DNA from 2 places in the Virgibacillus sp. genome. Region 1 is predicted to be linked to the other one. Evidence: riboswitches for the same ligand, from Rfam matches in the RefSeq annotation. Region 1 holds a riboswitch; the other holds the start of a gene.
The links. Region 1 has a riboswitch for lysine ahead of dapA (4-hydroxy-tetrahydrodipicolinate synthase). Riboswitches for the same ligand answer to the same signal wherever they lie in the genome.

Region 1 (9,290 bases):
AGAAGGGGATTTGTATGAAAAAAGATCGATTATGGCAGGAGTGGCATCCAGTTTTAAAGGAAACGGAATTACACGAAGATCCAAAGCAAGTTCACATTCTTGGAGAAAGAGTAGTTTTATTTCGAAATCAAAAGGGCGTTCATGCATTTAAGGATTTATGCATTCATCGAGGTGCAGCATTGTCTTTAGGGAAAGTAAAGAATGGGAATATTGTTTGTCCATATCATGCTTGGGAGTACAATGATGAAGGGATATGTGTAAAAATACCTGCCCTACCATGCGAGCGTGCCATTCCACAAAAGGCGAAAGCCACGGTATATCATTGTCAAGTGTATGCGGGATTAATTTGGGTAAACTTAAGTGAACAGCCTTTACCATTATTAAACTATCCAGAATATAGTAGAGAAGGATATCGGACTGCTATTTGTGGCCCTTATAAAGTGAGTGCTAACGCACCTAGAGTCATTGAGAACTTCCTTGATATTTCGCATCTTATGTTTGTTCATGGTGGTTTATTGGGAGATGAGGATCATGCTGAAGTGCAAAATTATGATGTTACGTTTGTTGATGGTCGTTTTATCACAAGTGAAATACCAATCTATCAGCCCAATCCAGATGGTCGTTCAGTAGGTGGCTATACGGACTATGTATATGAAATACTTAATCCTACTACAGCTCGTTTTACCAAATCAGTTGAGGGTTCAAGTGAAGAATTCATCGTCCTCATTACAGTCGTACAAGAAGCGGATGAACAAACAAAAGTGTTTATGCTATTAACTAGAAACTATGATTTAGATAAGCCGGATGAACCATTTGTGGAGTTTCAAGATCTAATATTTAAACAAGATTTAGATGTGGTTGAAAGCCAGAAGCCTGAGTTATTGCCGTTAGATTTGCAAGCCGAAATGCATTTGAAATGTGATGCTTTAACCATTGCTTATCGTCGCTGGTTAGATGAACTTGGCATAGAAACCGGAACTACTCCTAATTATCGAAAAAAGCGTGAAATAGTACCATCTTAATGATCTTGAAAAATTAAAGTCCGATCTACCATTTGAGATTCTTTGAAATATGAATGATAGATCGGATTTTCTCTTAAATGTTCGCGCAGAATCTATCCCTGCTTCAAGTAGATTTTTTTAAACGGTAAGAAAGTATAAAAATTAGATGCTTTGGGGTAATGAATTAACAGAATAAGCCACGTCCGGCTTCAGCGCCAGCAACTAGGCGACTTCACTCCCATTGCCCTAAGATAAGTCATCATCGGTTCGTGCTAAATAGGAAGACCGACTAAAAACGGGCTTGCCTTAGTGCGTCGGCATACCCCTGTAAAACATTAGTTGATTCGTTCCACTCGCTACGTTGCTAAACGGGCGCCCCGAGCCTTTGTTTAGCGGTTATGAGAATATGAGTAAATAACTGTGATTGGAGGGGAAGGTAATTGGGGAAGCAACTGTTAGCACATATAGCCTTACTTAGAAATGCTACTACAGACCAAAAGTTTATCATTGATGATCAATACCTTGTGCGTGCCTTTTCAAGTGAACAATCGTCAAATAGGCAAGCGGAATTTCATACACTTGCAAAGCTTTCTCCTTAAATTTGCTGAGTAAAAAACAAGGTCTATCCAAAAAGTATTTGGCTAGACCTTGTTCGTTTTTCACAAGTTAACGTTTTTAATTAGAAAGCAATTGTATATTTTAGACGTTTTCACTTTTTTGTGAGCGTCAAGAAACAGATGCTGTTCTTTAAACGATTTAAACGTATATTTTTTTGTTGTGCTTATTTTTCGCCACTTAGCTCAATTAAAATTTTAGCTTGAGACTTATCTGTAGATAATAATTCAAATCCTTTTTCTACGATGTCATCTAATTGAATTTGGTTAGTAATAATGGATTGTGGTTTTAATTGTCCACTTGCCATTAAGTCGATTGTTTGTTGGAAAGATGTTGGTGTGTACGCAATAGTAGAAGTGATTTTCACACCTTTTCCAGTTAGTTGCATTGGGTTCCACTCAATTGGTCTAGCAAAAATAGAAACGATGACCATCGTTCCACGTGGTTTTGTTACTTCAATAGATTGTTTGAAAGTAGGCGCTACACCAGCAACTTCAAATGAAGCATTGACACCCTCAGGTACGATATCGAAAACAGCTTTTACTGGATCTGTTTCCCCTGAATTAATGACGTGTGTCGCACCAACTTCTTTTGCTTTTTCTAAACGTGTTTCAGATAAGTCTAATGCGATAATTTTGCTTGCTCCAGCTGCTCTTGCTGCTAGGATGGTTAACAAACCAATTGGACCAGCACCAAATACTGCAACAGTGTCGCCAAATTGCATGCCAGCTTCTTTCACAGCTTGAACTGCTACTGCTGTAGGTTCAATTAATGCCCCATCTTGTAAAGTTAATGGTTCTGGTAAAAGATACACGTTGTTTTCTGGAACATTGGCAAAAGATGTGAATCCACCATCTGTGTGCAAGCCTACAAAAGAAAAACCATCATATGGATCAAGATCTTCTGATTTGTCGCCATGCGTAATAGTTGGATTTACAGCTACGCGGTCGCCTGGTTTGAAGTTTGTTACCTTTGCCCCAACTTCTTCAATGACACCAGCAAATTCATGCCCCATGGTAAGCGGCGCAATACCACCAGCTAATTCATCTTCTTTTTCTGTTGGAATAAATACTGGACCTTCTTCATACTCATGTAAGTCACTACCGCATAGACCAGCCCATGCAACCTTTACTTTAACCTCTGTGTCTTTTAATGGTTTTTGTTCTCTTTCTTCTACGCGAATGTCTTTTTGTCCATACCATACTGCTGCTTTCATAATGTTGTTACCCCCAAAAGAAAATTTTTACAAACTAACTCCGGTATTATTGTATCGCAGATTTACAAATTTCGACACTCTTTTGTTTGAGTTAACGACAATGTAACAAAATGTTCATATTTCTTAGGTTTATCTTCAAGGGATTACAACTGTATAGAAGGTACTCACTTCATGGTAATGAATAAATCTATTTTAAAATACCAGTGGCAGTAAGTTGTTGTTCTAGTGTATCCCATTCCATTTTTGTTAAGTTCTGTATTGGTAGACGGACATCTCCAACCGTAATGCCTAGCATATTTAGAGCACTTTTAACCGGAGCCGGACTTGACTGAGCAAACATTGCTTTCATTATTGGCAGTAATTTTTGGTGCGATTTTGCGCTTGTGGTGATGTCACCATTTCTAAAGTGCTGGATCATTTCCTGCATTTGGTTACCAATAATATGAGAGGAAACGGATACAATGCCATTTGCACCAATGGCAATGGCAGGTAGCGTTAAGCTATCATCTCCACAGTATAAAGTGAAACTATCTGGAGTGTTAGAGATTATGGTTGTCATTTGATCTAAATTACCACTTGCTTCTTTAACCGATACAATATTCTCTATGTTGGAAAGACGATTGATCGTATCCGCTTCCACTTGGACAGAAGTTCTGCCAGGTACGTTATAAAGCATTATTGGTAAATGTGTTGCGTTAGCAATCGTAGCAAAATGCTGATAAATACCTTCTTGAGAAGGCTTGTTGTAGTAAGGGGTGACAAGCATAATTGCGTCGACACCAGTTTTTTCAGCCAGCTTGGTTAATTCAATGGAAGCTTTCGTATTATTAGAACCTGTTCCGGCTATTATTTTTGCTCGTCCTTTAGAAACTGTAACTACATGTTTAAATAAAGCTATTTTTTCATCATTGGTTAACGTTGGTGATTCTCCAGTAGTACCAGCAATAACTAAGCTATCCGATCCATTTTCAATTAAGTAGTTGACAAGTTTTTCAACGGCATAAAAATCAATATTTTCGTTGTTGTCAAATGGTGTTACCATTGCAGTGATAACTTGGCCAAAATTCATTACTTCACACCCTTTTTTAAAATTATAGTGTAGGTAACAAGGCAATTTTGTCCGCAAAAAAGCAACAGCGACGGCATATCGCTGCTGCTTTGAAAGTTTAAAAGCTTCATGCGTCTAGATAGCCCTCCATATAGTTACCTATATGACAGTCCTGTATTTGTTCAATAGCAGAACCAGTTGTAGAAGTAATGAGTTCTCTACAACTTCGGCAAAGCACCCTTTTCACTATTTTCCATGGATCTCATTATCCTCCAATAGTGTACTTTTGAGCCTCGCACCTCTATCCTTATTTCAATAACATTTTGAAATAGGAATATATTCGATTGTCTGTACTATAGCAGATTTCTCCTTGTTATGCAAGAACACTTTTTACGTGTTTTATCTATATAAAATGCCTAAGATTAGCATACTTTGGTCCATTATCTATTATAGAATTGAAATCTAATCTAAGGCGTGCTTGCAAGCCACCTTTTGTCTAAAGTTCTTGATCTAGGCTTTAGCTAAGTGATACCTACGTTAATTGCATATTAGTGAGGCAGGTTGGGTCTTCTGTATAAGAGGAAAATTCAGATTGAACTTGTTTACCATCATGCTCTATTGTTATATGGTATTTTTTGTCTCTAGGAACCCATAAGTCAATAAAACCATTTGCCAAAGACATTACTTTTTCATCGACAACGACATTACCATCTTCATCTTCAATATATACATCGAATTCTTTCTTTACCATTTCGCCTTGGCATCCTGTTAAACTATGGTAAGTACAAGGATGCGTTTGTTCTACGAATGGAGCAATAGAAACGAAAAATTCATCTTTAGGGAGTTCATAGCTTTTTTCTTTTCCAGCTGTAGTATTTACAACTAGCTCTTCACCTGTAATCGAAGCTGATTCTGCTTTTTTTTTGTCCGTGCTGTAATCGTTTACTAACTGTTTAACGTCTACTTTATCACTATTCTCTTCAGTTTCACTTGTCGTATCGTCGTTATTACATGCAACTAGTATTAGTCCGAATAGTGATAGTAGCAAGAAGAGTAGTAAGGATTTTAATTTCAATATCGTCACCTCCATCTTATAGTTTATTGTTTGAGAAAAGTATAGCAAATCGTTCATTAAACAATCAATCATTTGCTAGCAGATGGTTATTTACCAAAAAGGTCGATTTTAAAAAATTACACTTTCAAAAACCTATATATAGTGGTTTATCCAATAATCCAAACGCTATATGCCGTGCATAAAATGATCTTTAGAACCTTAATTGTTACTATCATAAAAAAGTGCAAATATTTTTTCTTGTAGAACATTTAATATGAAAAAGGTATCTATTGGTTATATATCTAAATAATGGGTGTCAGGAATATAATGTAAATATTTGAAGGAGAAATAAATTAAATGATGTTATAAACAATGATTCTGGAGACATCATCGGTCCTAGCTTTAATTGGGGGTTTTTGGGATTGTCTAAAAGTGACAGCGTCTTTTTCTTATTAAAAAGCACCTTTTCCTTCTATTTTTCGAAACCAGATATAGGCTGGTTTCCATAGATGTTAAGAAGTTTCTCCCTCTCCGCGTTTTACTTTTTATTCATTTGCGCTTAGACTTTAAGTACACATCTCTTTAAAAAGGAAGGTATCATCATGAAAAATAATTTTCTTGGATATGCAGGGACGTACACGCGTAATACAAGTAAGGGTATCTATCGTTTTGAATTAGATCCAAAAGCGAAAAAAATAACAGCAGTTGAAGTAGCCGCTGAAGTTGGGAGCCCAACGTATGTAGCCGTTAGTGAAGATAACCGTTACTTGTTCTCCATTGGACAAGACGGAGATTTAGGCGGTGTACAAGCTTATCAAATAAAACAAGAAACAGGGGAACTAATAAAAATAGATGAACAACTAACAGAAGGGAAATCCCCATGTCACTTATCCATTTATGACAATCAAATAGTTACTGGTAATTACCATAGAGGCGAGGTAGTTTTATACGCTTTTGAAGATAACAAAGCATTAGTAACTGCGTCCGCTATACAACATAACGGTGATGGTCCTCATGAGCGTCAAGAAAAATCACACGTTCATTTTGCTGGATTTACGCCAGATCATAACTATGTAGTCGTTTGTGATCTAGGTACAGATGAGCTAGTAACCTACCGTATAGAAGATAATAAACTTGTTCGTCATCAAACACGAACCGTAAAACCGGGAAGTGGTCCAAGACATATTGTATTTCATCCCAATGGGAAAACAGCGTATTTACTTACGGAGCTTAGTTCAGAAGTAATTGTTCTAGATTATGATGCACAAACAGGAAGTTTTTCAGAAAAGCAAACCGTGCTTGCGAAACCAGCAGATTTCACAGAAACAAACGATGCTAGTGCGATTCATATCTCGTCAGACGGAAAATTTGTTTACACTGGTAATCGCGGTCACAATAGTATCGCGCTATTTGAAGTAGATGCAGAAACAGACGAATTAACCTTTATAGAATTTACTGCAACAGGCGGAGAGTGGCCACGTGATTTTGTATTAGATCCTAGTGAGTCCTTCATTGTTGCTTCCAATCAGCATAGTGGAAACTTAGTTTTATTTGCACGCGATCAAAAGACGGGAAAATTAACACCAATGGATTCTACTGTCGAAGTTCCTGAAGTAGTCTGTGTGAAATTTTTAAACTAGTTTTACATTGCTTGAATATACGAAATAACAGTATTACAATTACTAATCCGTTAAAGACTTGGCTTAAAGCCAAGTCTTTTTCATTTTATCAACTAATAAAATGAAGAAATGACTAAATATACCATAATATCCACCGATATAAACAAAGCAAAAGCAAAAAACATCTTCTAAGGAGGGGAGCAAAAAATATGTTAACCGTTGCAGCTCAAATCGTAGAAATCTTAAAAGCACAAGGCTGCCAGTATGCCTTTGGAGTTCCAGGTAAGCCTATTGTGCCGCTCATTTTAGAAATGGAACATCACGACATGGATTTTGTATTAGCACGACATGAATGTAGTGCTGGTTATATGGCAACAGGCTATGCCTTGAAAAATGATAGTTTAGCAGTTGCTATTGGTACATCAGGTCCTGGAGGAACGAACCTTCTTACAGCCGCAGCACAAGCAAAAGCATATCATGCACCTGTCTTGTTTATTACTGGTCATCCACCATTAACGGATATGGGGAAGCCAGTTGGTCAAGACTCAAGTATGTTTGGTACGGATTTAACAGAAATGTTTCGTTCTGTAACGTTGTTTAGCGCAAAGGTAGAGGATGCAAACCTGTTAAAAAAATATATTCAGTACGCTTTAGAACGAGCCTTGCTTGGAGAAAAAGGGCCAGTACATTTATCCATTCCCCTAGATGTACTTATTAATAAGATAGCCCCATTCTCATCGCCTATAAAGCTAATAAATGATACTCCTATTTCAGGGAATCTGAAGCAAGCAGCCCACATATTGCAAGATGCGAAACGTCCTGTTTTATTGTTAGGAAAAGGGGTTCACATAGCTAAGGCTTACCGAGAAGTAATGCAGTTTAGTGAAAAATGGAATATTCCGGTCATGACCACACCAGGAGGTAAAGGCACATTTCCCACAAAACATCGACTTTCATTAGGGGCGTATGGACTAGGTGGGACTGAAGCCGCTACTGCTTATATGGCAGAGGGTGTAGATGTGATGGTTGTTATTGGATCTAAGTTGACGGATATGTCAATAGCTGGATTGGCAAGTGAACAATACCCTAAAACAATGATTCATTTTGATCAACAGGCTGATTTTATCGGAAAGTCTATTTTAGTAGATACTGTATTTGTTAAAGGAGATGCAAAGAAGAATCTTCAGCAGTTAAATACGAACTATTCTTCAAATAGGGAAACGCCCAATTTAAAGCCGTATTGGAAAAAAGAAATACTTGATTTAGAAGAAAAGAAAAAAGACCAAGCTCCATACCAAAATTTATCTACAGCAGAAGTTATGAAATGTTTAAGAGCCGTATTACCTGAGGAGACCGTTGTATTTGGAGATGATGGTAGCCATACTTTCTATGCTATTAAATATTTTGATATTGTAAAATCTGGTACTTTCTTTTTTGACGATGTATTTGGTGCAATGGGGCACGGGCTTAATTTTGCAATCGGAGCAAAAATAGCTACAAAAGAAATACCTGTTGTTAGTTTTACGGGTGATGGCTGTGTGATGATGCAAGGAACGGAAATATCGACAGCTGTAAACCAAAAAATACCAATGATTTTCTATGTGTTTAATAATGGCATGCTTGACATGGTAGATAAAGGCATGCGTTATAACATTGGTAAATCAGCAGGAACAAGGTATACGACTGCAATGAATGCGACATTGTTTGCTGAATCTCTAGGCGCAATCGGTTATCGTTGCACAAAAATGGAAGAAATTGTCGAAGCAACTGAAATAGCGTTAAAAGAACGACAAACAGCAGTTATTGAAATCCTAGTGGAAAAAGAGGAAGTCCCTCCAACATTAAAACGTGGGTAAGGTGCAAATTTGCCATCTTTCCCTTCTTTATATGAATACCAAGATAGGAGATGAACATATTGACTAAACAAGAAAGAGGATGGAAGCAAATTGAAGAATTAGCCGGTTCTAAAGGAATAGATGCGATGAAAGAAGTTGAAAAGTTTTCGCCGCGTTTAGCTAAGCTTGCTTTAGAATTTGGCTATGGGGATGTTTATCACAATGATTCGCTTGATTTAAAGCAACGAGCCCTTATTACGCTATCTTCTTTAATCACCCAAGGAGATGCTGGTAGAGGATTAACCTATCATTTCCATGCAGCACTAAACGTTGGTGTTCATCAGTCGGAAATTTTAGAATTAATAAATCATTGTAGTGCCTACGCAGGATTTCCAAAGGCAATTCATGCATTGCATATTTTTAAATCAGTAGTTGAAGAAAGGGAGAAGAACAATGGCTAAGTATGAAATGAAAGTGTATAAAGATGTACTATATTTTAACTACTTTGAAATGGCTGGGACGAAAGAGGAAGCTGAGAAACATGCAAATGCAGTAAAAGAGGTTTTACAAAAACCCGAAATAAAAAAATTCCTTAATGATAATAGCAAGATTATAGGTGTAGCTAAGCCAGAGGTGAATATGGTATGGGGGAAATTTATGGAATGGGTAAGCAGTAATATTGAGAAAAACGCTACTGTAGCACCAAGTGTGGCGCTAAAAATGCAGTTGAATCGCTTATCTAGAACAGCAGGTACATATGACTCCATACGAGCTTTTACGAAATTAGATGAAGCACTGGAGTTCATGGGTATTCCAGAATTCAAAATAAATGAAGGATGAAAAGAGATGAAAAAAGTAGGAAGAAGCTTAACGGTTTATCAAACATTATTATTGTATTTATT
Region 2 (9,290 bases), on a different contig from region 1:
CTTCCTATCGTGGATCAAAAGGGTGAAAAAATTGTCTATCAACCGTATTGTTATAACGTTTTTATTATTTACACTTTCCATTATGCTTACGCCTACGCTTGCAAAAGCAGATAGTGATTCTATTTATAAAAAAAGAATGGCATTATTTAAAAAAACAGAAGCAGTAACACAAATTCCATGGTATTATTTTGCTGCCATTGATAACTATGAACGAAACGCAAAAAAAGATGCTGATGATGAACAAGTGATTTCTATTGAAATGCCTACAGAAGCTTGGTTTGGCCTCGGTAATGCAGCAATGATTAATGATGAACGACTCATACGTTTTTTTAATGGTTATGGAAAAGATGGCAACGGCGATCAAATAGCTGACCCGACCAATCCTGAAGATGTTCTCTATACAATGGGAAACTATATTTTGCAGCACGGACAAACAAAAGATGATATTAAGATTGCTCTATGGAATTACTATAATCGAGATTTAACTGTCCAAACCATTATGAATACAGCTAAAGTCTTTAAAAAATTTCAAGACATTGAGTTACTTCAACGAGATTTCCCTGTGTCTACATCTTATAATTATAGTTATCGCAGTACATGGGGAGATCGAAGAGGGTTTGGTGGCTTAAGAATTCATGAGGGGACAGATATTTTTGCCGATTATGGTACTCCTGTGAAGTCAACCACTTATGGGGTAGTGGAAATGATGGGTTGGAACTTATACGGTGGTTGGCGCATTGGAATAAGAGATATATATAATATTTACCATTACTATGGTCACATGAGTGGCTATGAAGATGATATTGAAGTAGGGAAAGTTGTGAAGCCAGGTGATGTGCTTGGAGGAGTCGGTTCTACTGGTTATGGGCCACCTGGTACTTCGGGAAAATTCCCACCACATTTACACTATGGTATGTATAAAGATAATGGGTATAGCGAATGGTCTTTTGATCCATATCCGTACTTGAAAAAGTGGGAACGCATGACAAAACAAAAGGATAAATGATATGCTTTTAAAATGCCAACAATACAAAGCTACATCGCCTTGTATTGTTGGCATTTCCCAATAACATCTTTTTTTTATATTCACATGATCATTCTGATCACTTCATTTTCATCTTTTTAAATAGAGGGTTTTATAAAGCACTTGCTTCAAAACAAGTCTTTATTCAATTGCATACTTTCTTATTTTATCCCATCCGCTTTTATTTTTGTCTTGATTTTCTTATTGCATAAGTAATACTTGCTGCAAGTCCCCCCCAAATAATTACCATTCCTAAGATCATGACAAAGATAGCACTGGAACTCATATTATTTAGCCTCCCTTTGATCCGAATAACCTTTAGCCTCTTTGGAACGCCATTTTGTAGCAGCCATAAAGACACCTATAATTAGTGCTGCGGCAGCAACTGACCAACCTCCAAATAAAATAAATGTATCAGAATAACCTTCATAATTACCTGTTGGTGTATCAAATAACTTCAATATATTTAACCGTAATATATCGAACATCATATATCCTAATACAATTGGTGTAATAACATTTAAACTAACCGGGAACCACCAGCCTAACTTAATATCAGATAATTCATCCGCATGGTTTTTCAAATTTTTCACTTGGCGAAGTAACCAAGCAATTAATACAACTTCTACTAAACCAAGCATTGCTACACCAAATTGATTAATAAAATAATCTGCCGTATCAAGGAAGAACAAGCCACCTTGTGTTGCATAAATGAGCGAAATAAGTGCAGCTATCCCCCCTCCAAACAGGACTGCTTTTCCACGGGATATATTAAACTTATCAGATATACCAGCAATGTATGTTTCCGAAATGGACATTAACGATGTTAACCCAGCTAAAACCAAAGATGCAAAAAACAAGAAACCGAACAATCCATTTAAGCCAGGAAACTCATTAATAATGGCTGGAAAAACAACAAATGCAAGACCAACACCATCCGAAACAACTTCATCTACAGCTACACCGGATTGACCTGCCATAAATCCAAGTACCGAAAAGACGCCTATTCCTGCAAGTAATTCAAAACTAGAGTTTCCAAACCCAGTAATAAATGCATTGTTTGTTATATCTGAATTCTTAGGTAAATAACTTGAATACGTAATCATAATTGCAAATGCGATCGATAGACTAAAAAATATTTGCCCGTAGGCAGCGACCCATACTTCACCTGAAAAAATACTACTAAAATCTGGTTCGAAAAAGGCTTGCAAACCTTGGAGTGCTCCATCCAATGTTACCGCGCGAATAACAATAATTAAAAATATAATAGCTAATGTAGGAATGAAAATGCGATTCGCAATTTCAATTCCTTTTTTCACACCGCGGAACAAGATAAACAAAACAACAATCCAGACTAAAATTAGTGGAATAAATACCCCAGGAACCAAATTCCCTATCTGTCCTGGGTCAACTGTTTTTAAATAATCATTAAATAAAAAACCTTCTGTATCCGCCCCCCAGGATAAATTAATAGAAAAATAGGCATAAGATATTGCCCAGGCAATAATAACAGAATAATAAGTAGAAATCACAAACGCCACCAGCACTGCCCACCAGCCAATAAATTCGGTTTTCCTATTCATTTTTCGAAACGTTAATGGAGCAGAACCGCGGTATTTTTGCCCCATCGTAAATTCCATGATTAAAATAGGAATACCAGCTGTTAATAAGGCAAATAAATACGGAATAAAGAAGGCACCTCCACCATTGCCATAAGCTTCAGCAGGAAAACGCCAAATATTCCCTAATCCCACAGCTGAACCAATGGCTGCCAGAATAAATCCTGCTCTTGTTCCCCACTGCGAACGTGTTTCCATATCTTTTTCCCCCTTTATTCTTCTGTCTAAAAAATTTAGAAAGAATAAATCTTTTAAAAGTTTGGTTTTTTCAGATATTTATGTTTGTATTATAACGGCACTTCATGCATATGTCAAAAAATATTTATGCCCATTATATGGAATACTAAAAAACACACTAAAAATGACCAGTCGATATGTTGAGAGATAATACTAGCCATAAACCTTTAAGCTTTTATGCTTTCCTATAATGCAAAAAACCTCCTTCGGCTTTACGCTAAGAAGTTTTTGATTTCTTAGCGTCGAAACCTTAGAGGCTTTTCACTTCCATACACTTATTGGACCGTTTTTGTTTTTCTCACAAAATGAATAATGGTAGCAAAGGCAATAATAATGGATAGTGACACTAGTAGAGGCAGTAACACTTGATTTGTAAGTCCAACTAAAATGTAACCAATAGATGCAGCTAAAGCTGCAATTAAAGCGTAAGGAAGTTGTGTCATCACATGATCAATATGATTCGCTCCTGCTCCCGTAGCTGACAGAATAGTTGTATCCGATATCGGTGTACAATGATCTCCAAAGACAGCACCAGCTAATACCGCCGCCATAGATGGTAATAGCATTTCCATATCTGTAATACTTGTTACTTCCGCAGCAATCGGTAACATGATTCCAAACGTTCCCCAAGATGTTCCTGTTGCAAGTGCCATAAAACCAGCAATAATGAAAAACAAAAATGGCAATAAAGCAGGGTTTAACGAGGCATCGTTTACGATACCAGCTAAATATTCACCCGTTTCCAAAACCCCAATAATAGAACCTATCATCCAAGCCAAGAGTAGAATATAAATTGCTGGCATCATTGTTTTGGCACCTTCTAAAACAATCTTTAAGCTTGAATTTCTCGGTTTTTGCTGGCTAAGATGGAACAAAAAGGAGGTTAATACTGCAATTACACCACCAGTAAACAAGGATAAGTTTACGTTAGTGTTTGCAAATATAGTAAGTAAATTGATGTTACCTTCTGTAGCCATTGCGCCAGTAATAATCATTGAAGACACTGTTGCTACAATTAGTACACCAATAGGTAATAAAAGATGATAAATTCTCCCATTTTGATGTGCTGTAAACGTGTCACTTAAATCTCCTGGTACATTATCCTGTTTTGGATCAATTAATTCACCTGTTTCCATTGCACGTTTTTCATGTTTTCGCATTGGACCAATATCTACTTTTAAATAAGCAACTAAAAAAACCGCTAAAACTGCTGCGATTGCATATAAATTATAGGGGATCATTTTAACAAAAGCTTCCAAAGGCTCCAATGATGTAATTCCGTTGGCAGCAAATAAGCCACCCATAATTCCAATGATATATGCTCCCCAGCTAGAAATAGGAGATATAACTGTGACAGGTGCAGATGTCGAGTCAATGATATAGGCCAATTTAGCTCGGGAAACTTTATGTCGATCTGTAAGTGGGCGGGCAATCTGACCAACGGCCAAACTGTTAAAATAATCATCTATAAATATAATTAACCCTAAGAATGCACTCATTCCCTGAGCTCCAGAGCGAGTTTTTACTTTTTTTATCATCCAATCACCAAAGGCTTTGCTTCCTCCAGACGCTTGTAAAAAAGCAGTCATCATCCCTAATAATATTAAAAATGATAGCAATAGAATATTCCCAGTATTTAGTGCTCCATCAGAGACAAAAATGGTATAAAACTGTGTCCAAATCTCGTGGAATGAATCTAAAACAGAAAAATTATGGATAAGCAGCGCGCCTACTACAATTCCAGTTCCTAAAGATAATAAAACATTTCTCGTTAAGAGAACTAGTACCAGCATCAAAACTGCTGGGATAAGTGAAAAAATTGTTCCTTCCATTCCGGTTACCTCCATAAAAATTGGTTGCAATCGAGCAAGGAAACATACTGTTCAAGGAGAGAGGGGATAAGTGAATTGAAGTTTTTTAAGTTAAAACATAGAAAAAGACAATGATAGAAAATAACCTACCATTGTCTTTACAATATACGTTATCCTCCATTTCGATCAGTAGTTCTCCATGCATGTTGCTTGCTGCATGACAGTATACCTCTTATTCAAAAGCATACCAGCAATACGAAGTGCGACCCTTACATACTGCTTCGGCAATATATCCTTTCATCTACCTTCATCGTTGTCATCCTCCAATAGACTACTCTTATATACTGCACCTCTACCTCACCGATCTGATAAGGTTTAAATATTCTATTTATAAAAGTAATTATAACATTTTAATTGTCTCGATTCAAGTCATCTTTGGGAACGGAAATGTTAGGTGCGTTTTCACCATCACCTCCGTAAAATTGTGGAACATCGCCCATAATTACACGAGAATCTACATATACCTTCGTACGAATTTCTGCTGACTCCGTACTAAACGGTACAACAATTTGTGCATTTACTGTCACTGGTATATATATTTCTATTAAAGCAGCATTGATCCCAAAGTCTTTCATAATATATTCCACATCTGATTGAATACTACCAACAATCTCAAAATGAACCGGTATTTTAGGTCCTAGATTTGCTAAGATCGTGCTCCCAGTAGCTTGACCTATTGGAATCTCAACAACTGTAGGGTCTTTATCCGCTAACTCATTTGCTGTATCTCCATAATCCTGTGGTGGCATGTCGGGATCTTCTGTATCCAATGTTTGCCCTTTATTCATACCGTACAAAAAGTATTCTGCTCGTTTGGTAGCCGCTCGAAGCGCACGATTTACAGCAGCGGATTTCCACCCGACAATAGATACATCATTTTCCGAATTAACTTCCATTAAATCATCAAAGCTAATATTTTCAGTCGATTTCACTGCTTCATTAATCGTTCTCGTAGCAAATTCTCTTGTTTTTTGATTTGCTATCTCCATCAAAGGAGGAGTTATCCCTTTATCAACAATTAAAATACTAAGGGAGGTCAAAAGAACAAAAGCAATTGTCGTCAACAATAATATTATTTTCAAAGGGGAGTCTGTTCGTAATTTCCTTCTTGGTCGCTTTTTCATCAAAAAACCTCCTCAAAGCAAGTCTATGTATGCTGAAGGAGGATTAGAATGAAAAATTCTATCATTCCATGTTTCATATAAAGTGTATCTTTCATTCATGAGCGTTTCTTTTCTGCCCCACGAATTATTTAAAGAAGAAATAAAATTTAAATAGTGTTATCTCTTACTATACAGGCTTTCTTAAAGCAGGAGCTTCACAGACTGGTGGAATGCTAAAAAACATCACCCATACATACGTCTTAAAGTTTGTGCCAATATATCCCGCAGAAATGCTGGCAAATAGTATTTTTTCATTTCCGAACGTGCAATTTCCGGAATTAATCTTCCAAACGTAAACGTATCAGCGGTAGCCAATGTATACATTTGATTCGGTTGTAATGGAACGCCCTCTGTTTGACATACTTGTTTAACAAATACTGCTCCATCTTTTAATTTCTCTAATTGCGGTGTTAAACCTGAAAAAGCCATTCTACCTATCATTTTCCCGCGAAAACCAAACCCTTTTAACTGAAATTCCATAAATTCTTCTGTTAAAGAAGAACGGATAGCTTCTACTATTTCACTTCCAGTTAATTCAACGACACATGTATTTATCGGATGTGGACAAATACGGTGAATGTCCCCGTATGTGACAACTCCTTTAGGCAAACTTTCTAGTAATACACCCGCATTTAGCATAGCAAAATCAGCATCTGTTTGCTCTTTTAGCGCTGCTGTTAAAGCTTGTAAAATTGGAGTTACTTTGCGCCAATTCACTTTTAAACAGCTGGATAATTGAACAACTGGTTCCGACAATCTAATTTTTGCTTGCTCTTCATACGCTACTAGCAATTCTTCTGTATCTAGGTCTTTTGGCAAATGGCTAATATTTGTCGTGTGTGCCTGTTTGTTTTTTAATTTACCTTGCTTATGATCCCATGTTAAACTGACTTCACCAACATAGTAACAATTTTTTCCTGCAGCAGTAAGAAGGCTATTATTCACACGTTCACCATTTTTTAACAAATGATGTGTATGTCCACCTATAATTACATCAACACTTGGAAATCGACGGGCTATTTCACAATCCTCACTATATCCTAAGTGAGATAAAACGATAATGATGTCCGCTTCACGGTTCACAGTATCTAACAAGTACTCCAACTGTTCTAAAGGCGGAGAAACATGCCAGCCCAGCAACTCATAATACGCATTAAAAGGCGCCGTGAGTCCTAACACAGCAATTTTGACCCCTTGTTTTGAGGTTACTATTTTATAAGACTGTAGCCAGCTTGGTGCTTTTCCAATCGTATTATGTAAATTCCCACAAACTACTGTAAATTTTGCCTCATCGTATAATGCATGGAGCTCATCATGAGAAATAGTAATGCCCTCATTGTTACCAAGTGTAACGATATCGTAACCAGCTTCATTTAATAAAGCAGTATTTGCTTGCCCCTTAAATGCTTCTGCTATTGGATGTACTCTATCCATATGATCACCAATATCTACCGTCCAGCACGAATCGCCTATTCTTTCACAACGTCGTTTCGACTGCTTTAAAAAATACGATACTTGGGACCAATGATCAAACTTACTATGTAAATCGTTCGTATAATAAAAATAGATTTGTTCTTCCATTTTACAAATACTCCTTATGACAGCCCTTGGAAAATCATTCGAATACCAATTATAATTAATAAAATGCGCAAAATCCATTCAAGCGCTTTTCCAGTCAAACGTTGATTGATCATGGCACCTAATTTTCCACCAATCCATGCTCCTGGAATAAAGAAAAGCGCATATTGCCATTCCAAATGACCAAGTGAAATATGCGTGCTAGCTCCAATTAGACTAATAAATAAAATCATAAACATAGATGTCGCTGTAGCTACATGCGTAGGTATACCAAATAAAAGGATCATAGCGGGAACCATGATTGATCCACCACCAATACCAAACAAGCCGGAAAGAACCCCTACAACTAGCGACAACACAAAGGCTATCCAAGCCGAAAAATGATAATAATACGTTTTACCGTCTATATAAAAACTCCGTAAACTTTGATTTTTAGGTTCAACTTGCGAGGTTATCTTTCGTTTCATAAAAAACAACATGGACACTGCGATCATAACGATTCCAAAGTAAAATAAAAACGGCTCTGTATCCATAAACTTGTTGAGCCAAGAGCCAAAAACACTTCCAGGAATACTCCCTGAAATAAGCCACAAACCTGCTTTATAATCAATCCGTTTTGTTTTTACATAAGCAATTGTTGAAGATAATGCCGTGAATACCATTGCTACAAGGGAAATTCCAACTACAGTTTGTGGCGTTGCCCACGCGAATGCATCTAAAAATTGATGTAACCATAGTAAGCTTGGAATCAGAACAAGTCCTCCACCTAACCCCATCAGAGCACCAACCAGCGCTGTTATTATCCCTATTGCTAAACAAAGAATGAATACCATCTTTGCCCCCTTCTTCTAGCGAAAGCCAGTGTAAAAGTTTTTCTCTTTCTCTATCCTAGCACTGATTTTTAGAAAGATAAACTTTCATCTCGTATAATTAGCTCGGGTATGCCCTTCTCATAATGGGATTACGGTCTATAATAGCTTATCTGGGATAAATATAAACGCATTTAAAAGAGCTGTATTTATACTTTGGGATAAAGTAAATACAGCTCTCATGCATTATTTAGCAGGAATAACATTCTCAATATCAGCCCAATTAAATGTGCCTTCACGAATTTTTTCTCTACGTTCTTTATCTATGATATCTGAAGGTCTTCCTCCATTTGGCCAATCTGAGTCATGTCCTTTCCACTCTGGTCGCTCTTTTGATAACAGAAAAGCTGCGATATCAGCTGCTTCTTGATCTGTTAACGTGTCGTCTTCATTTGGAGGCATATTATTTTTTAAATACCCAGACATTTTACTCAGCCTACTCATACCCGCTCCATCATTGAATGAATTATCTCCCCACAAGGCTGGTCCAGTTGTTGCTCCGGTTCCAGAACCATCAGTGGCATGACAACTCAAGCAATTTTTCTGCTCGTATAATCCTTCTCCCCTAGTTACATTAGGCTCTGGAATTTCCTCCATCGTATTTTGCATTCGCCACGGGATATCTTCACCGGTTTCAATTCCTTCTGAAATATACGTTAAGTAAGCTGTAAGCGCACGCATTTCTTCACTATCATAATCCATTTTCTGCCCATTCATACTTCTTATCATACATCCATTAATTCTGTCTTCAATTGTAAATGCTACGCCTTCTCTTGGTCGATACTGCGGAAATTGTGTCGTCACACCTACCATAGAAGAGGAAGGGGCTACCCCCCCATCCGCGTGACAGCTTGCACAGGATAATTCATTCCCTACTCTTTCGGATAATACAGTGTTCGTCTCGTTAAATATTTTTTCACCTTTTTGAA

Region 2: another riboswitch for lysine. It lies ahead of HLX49_RS11665 (Na+/H+ antiporter NhaC family protein); the one in region 1 lies ahead of dapA (4-hydroxy-tetrahydrodipicolinate synthase).

What each region holds. Positions count from the first base shown of each region.
Region 1 is NZ_JABXHF010000043.1:26,972-36,261, forward strand. Features, by position in the region: gene HLX49_RS10425 (aromatic ring-hydroxylating dioxygenase subunit alpha) at 15-1,022, shown strand; gene HLX49_RS10430 (hypothetical protein) at 1,442-1,600, shown strand; gene HLX49_RS10435 (2,3-butanediol dehydrogenase) at 1,783-2,832, opposite strand; gene dapA (4-hydroxy-tetrahydrodipicolinate synthase) at 3,020-3,901, opposite strand; lysine riboswitch at 4,013-4,192, opposite strand; gene HLX49_RS10445 (CueP family metal-binding protein) at 4,413-4,955, opposite strand; gene HLX49_RS10450 (lactonase family protein) at 5,537-6,574, shown strand; gene HLX49_RS10455 (thiamine pyrophosphate-binding protein) at 6,763-8,409, shown strand; gene HLX49_RS10460 (carboxymuconolactone decarboxylase family protein) at 8,469-8,849, shown strand; gene HLX49_RS10465 (hypothetical protein) at 8,842-9,228, shown strand; gene HLX49_RS10470 (methyl-accepting chemotaxis protein) at 9,235-9,290, shown strand, end outside.
Region 2 is NZ_JABXHF010000051.1:15,091-24,380, forward strand. Features, by position in the region: gene HLX49_RS11650 (M23 family metallopeptidase) at 83-1,006, shown strand; gene HLX49_RS11655 (methionine/alanine import family NSS transporter small subunit) at 1,206-1,310, opposite strand; gene HLX49_RS11660 (sodium-dependent transporter) at 1,312-2,841, opposite strand; gene HLX49_RS11665 (Na+/H+ antiporter NhaC family protein) at 3,156-4,712, opposite strand; lysine riboswitch at 4,874-5,054, opposite strand; gene yunB (sporulation protein YunB) at 5,102-5,875, opposite strand; gene HLX49_RS11675 (bifunctional metallophosphatase/5'-nucleotidase) at 6,098-7,495, opposite strand; gene HLX49_RS11680 (sulfite exporter TauE/SafE family protein) at 7,510-8,325, opposite strand; gene HLX49_RS11685 (c-type cytochrome) at 8,548-9,290, opposite strand, start outside.